2 regions of the Isachenkonia alkalipeptolytica genome follow, and region 1 is predicted to be linked to the other one. Evidence: riboswitches for the same ligand, from Rfam matches in the RefSeq annotation. Region 1 holds a riboswitch; the other holds the start of a gene.
What was found. A riboswitch is a leader RNA that binds a small molecule or an ion and turns the genes downstream of it on or off. The one in region 1 is predicted to bind glycine.
Positions count from the first base shown of each region.

Region 1 (3,418 bases):
TTCTACCGGGTTTGCCACAACAACTACATTATGGGTTTGAGAAAACGGAGAATATTCTGCTCCGGGGCCGGACATATCAATAATCCCTTCCTGAAAACCTACAATTTTACCCGCAGTAACTACTGCAACATTTTTAAGTGCGTGAGTTGTACCGCTACCGACGGTGTCCACTTTGCTTAACATTCCTGGAAAAATCCCTCCGGGTCCTTCAACTTTCACCCGTGGTTCGATTACATCCTTTACCGGTGTAATTCGCACTTCATCTCCTGGATGGGTAATATCGATATCAATGGATTCAATATGCTCATCTCCACCAATAGCCTCTAACATTTCTTCTTTGTTAACAAAAAGTGTTTTGTTCTCAACCTTTGTAGTATCACCAAACTTCACATCTTCAATAAAAATTCTGCCTAACTTAAGCTTCAAAACCTTCACCTCCCTTTTTAATTAAAGACCTGCAAAGCCATCTCTACAGGCCTTCTAAAACCTTAAACAAACTTTTTAATCATCGCTTCTACGTTTTCCTTAGAAGCTTCATCTTTAGTAACCTCTTCTTTCTTCTCTCCATTTTCATAAATGGCAATGGTAGGAAGCCCTAAAACTTTTTGTTTGATCGCCAATCTTCTGGCTTTGGTTGTATCAAGCTTTACAAATTTCACTTGATCTCCATAGACCTCTTCTAAGGCTTCAATATCCGGCATTAAGGCTTTACAAGGTTCACAACCTTCGCTCCAGAAATCTACTAAAACTGTTTTTTCTTCTTGCAATACTTCTTCTTCAAAGTTGCTCTTATCTACAGCTAGCATTTCATTCACCTCCTTGAAAGGGTTGATTTTAGGCTTTATTTATTTTTTATTATATAATTCACTAAGAAGTGAAATATAACCTTAACTATTCTTCAAAAGCGTGTTCAATATATTTTTCCGCTTGGATAGCGGCAACAGCTCCATCTCCTACGGCAGTAGCTACCTGTCTTAGGGTTTTCTCACGAACATCCCCCGCTGCAAATACTCCCGGTATGTCGGTATGCATATTATCATTTGTAATAATGTATCCCGCCTTAGATAACTCCATTTTTCCTTTAAATAAATCGGTTTCTGGAATGTAACCTACAAATATGAAGATTCCAAAAGTTCCGTCTTCCTCATCTGCTTCGTGTTCAGTAACTTCCCCAGTATTCAGGTTTTCAAACACAATAGATTCTACCATGCCGTCCCCTTTAATCTCTTTAACTTGCGTGTTCCAGATAAAGTCAATTTTCTCATTTTTAAAAGCTTTTTCCTGAATTGACTTCGCCGCTTTTAGTTCTTCACGTCGATGGACAATGGTAACTTTTCGGGCGAATTTTGATAAGTGGATGGCTTCTTCCACGGCAGAGTCTCCGCCTCCAATGCAAAACACTTCAAAGTCACTGAAGAAATCTGCATCACAAGTCGCACAGTAGGAAACCCCTTTACCCGTTAACTCAACTTCTCCGGGAGCACCTAGTTTTCGTGGAGTTGCACCCGTCGCTACAATTACAGATTTTGCTTTATACGTTCCTTTATCTCCTGTAAGAACTTTGATTTTATCTTCTAGGTTAACTTCTTGAATGGTGTCTTTTTCAATCTCTGCACCAAATTCTTTACATTGTTCCACCATTCTTGCTACTAGATCCGGCCCTGTGGCATTTTCAATGGACCCTGGATAGTTGGCAACTTCATCGGTGGTGGCGATTTGGCCGCCGGGCTTCTCTTTTTCCAATACTAGGGTAGACATTCGATCCCTTGCTGCATATAATCCTGCGGTTAAACCTGAAGGTCCTGCGCCAATAATAATAACGTCATAAATTTTTTCCATGCTTTCACCCCTTGATTTGATTTTTGATGGTTTTCATAAGTATATATACTCAAGCTTATGCTTGAAACGCCGACTACTTCGCTGACTCTAAAGCTCCTTTGATTAAATGATAATCAATTTCCTGAAAATCACTTAAAAGATCTTGCCTAAGACCTTGGGTGCGGTCTTGAATAGAAAAAAATTTTTTTGTGGTTTCTATACTGTCTTCAATCATTGTTACCGATTGGTAATTCAAGGATTTTGCCTTCCTTGAAATAAGAAGACTTTTATACGGTGTTTCATTTGGCTTAATACTTCCCGAAAGAGGATGAGATAAAAGTTCGTGCCCTTTATGAATTTGGTCCCGGGCATAGTATAAAACCTCCAGGTAACTTCCATCAAGATATAGCAGGAATTTTCTGTTTTGATACATGCTTTTTACTAAAGGATTATTGGTTACAAGCAAATAATTCACGCCCACCCTCCTTTTCTTTTTGAAAGAAATTTCTTTCAATTTATACAAACAAAAACAGAGGAACTATGACAACGCCCGGTTGCATAATCCACTCTGTTCGATTTACCTGAGAGTTTATTCCCAAAATGTCTTGGGCTTTGCTCCTTCGGTGCACTTTATGTGCTTTCCAGAGAACTGTCCAAGTACGGTCCTTTTGCCTGAGAGATTCACTAAAAAATGGGGTTTTTAGTTTATTCCTTCGGCGCCCGGGTTGTTTCCCGAGTCTCTCCCACACTCTTCATCCAGTGTTCTGCTATGAATTTTTAACTTCACAGTCATTATAATATAGATAATTTAAAAGAGCAATAACTTTTAATGAAATTTTAATATTTTTTTAACGAACTTCTTTTTAATATTAATTTCCTCTATTCTCCACCTAAAAATCCGAATCCTCTTTCAACATCATAGGAAAGTTCCATTGCCTTAATACTTCATAAATCACGACTGCGCATGCATTCGATAAATTAAGGGAACGGGCTTTTTCAATTTGCATCATGGGTATGGTGATATTGTTTTCAGGACTTTCTCTTAAAATCTTCTCAGGGATCCCTTTGCTTTCTTTTCCAAACATGATATACAGATCCTCATAGCTTTGATAATTGACATCACTGTAGAGGCGATGAGTTTTGGTCGTTGCATAAAAGATGTTTTTATCCTGATGCTTCTGATTAAATTCTTGATAGTTTTTGTAGTAATAAACTTTTAAAGAACTCCAATAATCGAGGCCCGCCCGTTTTACTGCCTTTTCTTCGAGGGAAAACTTAATAGGCCCGATGATGTGTAAAGTGGTATCGGTTACGACACAGGTTCTAGCGATATTACCGGTGTTTTGAGGGATTTCCGGTTCTAATAATACGATATTCAACGACATGATCCATCTCCTTTATAATCTGCTTCTTAATTACTTAATTCTTGCGGGATTACTAATACAACATTTTACTCTACCCCGGGATAAATGTCTATAAAGCTTAAATAAATGGGTATGATTTATTGTATATTCTTTAAAACTATTTCATAAAGGCGGTGGGTAACAATGAACACTCCTGAAAATCAAAGCACCTTTAATATCACTCATATTTACCACAG
Region 1 is NZ_SUMG01000018.1:22,940-26,357, reverse strand. Features, by position in the region: gene ISALK_RS11925 (glycine/sarcosine/betaine reductase component B subunit) at 1-426, opposite strand, end outside; gene trxA (thioredoxin TrxA) at 489-806, opposite strand; gene trxB (thioredoxin-disulfide reductase) at 892-1,839, opposite strand; gene ISALK_RS11910 (GrdX family protein) at 1,913-2,293, opposite strand; glycine riboswitch at 2,385-2,465, opposite strand; glycine riboswitch at 2,469-2,574, opposite strand; gene ISALK_RS11905 (tRNA (cytidine(34)-2'-O)-methyltransferase) at 2,709-3,203, opposite strand; gene ISALK_RS11900 (MBL fold metallo-hydrolase) at 3,366-3,418, shown strand, end outside.

Region 2 (3,418 bases), on a different contig from region 1:
CAGAAGAGCTTTTTTCCAGTGGGCACGGGCCTACGCGATTAGACGTGATCAATCATATACATCCCGGAGGCAATTACGGTTGGCCCGAGATTACCTGCGATGAAGAGGACTCGGATTTTGAGGAAGCGGTAGTATGTTATACAGAATTTACATTGGCCCCTTCAGGGATGGACTTTTATCATCATGAAGATCTTGTGGAGGAATCCCTTTATGTTGCAGGATTGAGAGGCAATATGGTTATGCGTATTGACTTTAACCGGGAAGGAGAGTTCCTGCGTCAGGAAGCCCTGTTTCAGGATTACGGTAGAATTAGGACCGTAGTTTATCATGAAGGATCCTTATATATCGCTACAAACAACCGGGATGGTAGAGGGGTCCCCGCATCGGAGGATGATCGGATTATACGAATTACACCAATACTATTAGAGTAGAGGAGCAGTCAGCGTGAAATTCTTAGAATATATTAAACGAATGATAATATTATCCCTCATTTTAACAGTTGCTGTAAATTTACTATTGTTCGGATTCCGCTACTTTCCTTTTGAAATTTTTATTAAGTGGGTTTGGCGATTTGATTTTGGCAATATGGTTGTTATCATCCCCTGGTTCGCCATGGTGGTCTTATCTTTGTTTTTTACGTTGCTGCAATATATTATTCGGAGAAAAGGCTGAAAAGTGTACCATGGGGTCCGACCCCTTGGTACACTTTTTAACTTAAATTTCTTATATATTATAAAATTCATTGACCTTTCGAATGAATTTCGTTATGATGAAATCAGATTAAAACTTTATATGTGGTTGATTGGTATTTGGAGAATGGGTAAAGCCCATACCGTAGGAGAAAGGGACACTAAGCCATAAGGTGTACCGAAGCTTTCAGGTTATGTACAAATACCGGGACACAACTCTGGAGAGTACCCGAGGGGTCGTCGACGAAGCAAGTAAGGGATCTAAAACAAAGAATCCTTATGAAACTTTCAGATACAAAGGACAGAGAACAATAGGCATGTTTAATTTGCGTGCGATTGTTTCTCCGTCCTTTTTTTGTTGTCAATTTAAAAATAATCCGGAAAATCGGTAAAAAGAAGGAGGGGATTTACAGCTTTACTGAAAGGAATAATCTCAAAACTATATTAAGTTAGTTAAAGGTTAGTCACAGGAATACTACATAAATTTATGAGGAGGAAGGAACATGGAAATATTACTTGGAACCATGATGTTAATTGCAATGCTTTTGATTTTTTCGATTTTTAGTCTTAAGGCCCCTAAGGGTCAAGAGGCTATGTCCGGATTGGCCAGTGCGGCGATTGCCACTTTCTTAGTGGAGGCCATCCATTTGTATATTACCGGAGATTTTCTGGACATTGCATTTCTTGGAGAAGTAGGCAAAGTCTCCGGGAGCATGGGAGGAGTCGCGGCGGTTGCTCTTACAATGATTCAAATGAAAGTGAATCCTGTCCTTGCGGTATCCGCGGGCGTAGCAGTGGGAGGAGCGGGAATTCTTCCGGGATTCATTGCAGGTTACATCCTGGGTTTAGTCACCCCCCATATTGAGCGACGCATACCTGCGGGAATGAATGTTATATTTGGGGCATTATTAGTAGCTCCACTCGCGAGAATAATTGCCCTTAGCAGTGGGCCTATGGTGGATTCCACGCTTTCCAGTATTGGTCAGATGATCTCTGTAGCCGCGCTGCAGTCACCACTTTTTATGGGCATTATCTTAGGAGGGCTTATGAAGGTAATGTGCACCTCACCGTTAAGTTCCATGGCCCTTACTGCTATGTTGGGCCTTACAGGGCTACCTATGGGCATTGCAGCCATTGCCACCTTTGGCGGTGCGTTCACCAACGGAATCGTTTTTTCAAAACTGAAACTCGGAGACCGTGGTCAAAGCCTGGCAATCATGTTGGAACCGTTAACTCAGGCGGATATAGTAAGTGCGAATGCTATTCCCATTTATCTTTCCAACTTTCTAGGGGGAGCCCTTGCAGGACTCTCTGCAGCGTATTTCGGTATAGTGAATCACGCACCGGGTACCGCATCTCCAATTCCCGGCCTTATTGCCCCCTTTGCATTTAATAGCCCTCTGACGGTATTCCTTTCTTTAGTGTTTGCCATGGCAGGAGGGATCCTTGCAGGAATCATCGGTGCAAAAACCTTTAGGAACTATCAACCACGAATTGGAAAAAAAGAAGGAAAAGAATCCAATAACCCCATGGAAGCCTCCGCCGTTTAAACCGGGCTTTACAGTTCATATTCAGTTCATATTCCTCTGATACAGTTTTCAAAGAAAAACAGATGAATCATAAGAGGGGGAGAAGTGTATGAAAAACAAACTGGCTTTAGGAATCAGCGTCATAACCGTAGTACCGATGGTAGCCTTATTAACTATTATGAGTATATATCTTATTGATTTTTCTTTTTATAATAAACAGGAGTTTTGGGTTATCTGGTCCATTGTTTTTTTAGTGATCGTACCCTCCAGTGCTTATGCTATAAAATATTTGGTTCCTAAATTCAGAACAAAGGGAAGAACATGGGAGCGGAATCTGGCATTTGTCACTGGGGTGACAGGACAGGTCTTAGGATTTCTAGGGACATTATATTTACAAGCGCCACAAGGTGTGAAGGCATTGTTTATGGTTTACCTTGTGGCAGGTATTCTATTGTCGGTTACCAACTTTATTATTGGAAAAAAGGCTAGCGGCCATGCCTGTGGAGTTTCGGGACCGATAACTCTGATAACTTTTGTCTTTGGTTTTAAAGCCGGTCTGGTATTTTTAGTGATGCCATTAGTCTTTTGGTCGAGGTTAAAGTTGAAACGTCATGATATAAGTGAATTACTACTTGGAACAGTAATCGGTATTACAGCGACGATAATCTCCTTTTTACATGTAGGGTAATTGTTTCGTTTTGGGGTAATAGCTTTCGAAGATAAAAAAATCCTTATTGGAATTGACAGTTTTAAAGATTCATAATACACTCAATTTATCTTTAAAACGAATGAGGGTATGGGTATTAGGGAGAATTTTTTTCAAGGAAAGGACTACTTAACGGACCGACTTGTGTAAAAGGAACTGTTGGAGAAATTACTTAAATCAAGGCAAGGATAAATTTCGGATTAAGGAGGGGTGGAGATGCGATTACTACAAGAAGATCGAAAAAAGATACTTCGTTATATGGGACACCCCGATGGAGTCCTTTCGAATGACTTAGAGGAACTACTGGAAAATTGCCTTTCCAGAGTTAGGGAAAAAGTACAACCCAAAAGTGCATTGAAGGTTTTTCCAAAAAAAGAGTTAGAGTGGATCATCTCCGGAAAGAACTTAAGAAAATATTTTAACAAGGTCAGTCATGGTGCAGTTTTTGTTGTGACTTTAGGAGAGGAAATGGAGAGGATGATTGAAGAAGGGAA
Region 2 is NZ_SUMG01000008.1:14,572-17,989, forward strand. Features, by position in the region: gene ISALK_RS07980 (PQQ-dependent sugar dehydrogenase) at 1-431, shown strand, start outside; glycine riboswitch at 898-1,004, shown strand; gene ISALK_RS07985 (PTS sugar transporter subunit IIC) at 1,193-2,239, shown strand; gene ISALK_RS07990 (hypothetical protein) at 2,328-2,906, shown strand; gene ISALK_RS07995 (homocysteine S-methyltransferase family protein) at 3,141-3,418, shown strand, end outside.
Region 2: linked by a shared signal. The riboswitch ahead of ISALK_RS07985 (PTS sugar transporter subunit IIC) and the one ahead of ISALK_RS11910 (GrdX family protein) in region 1 are both predicted to bind glycine.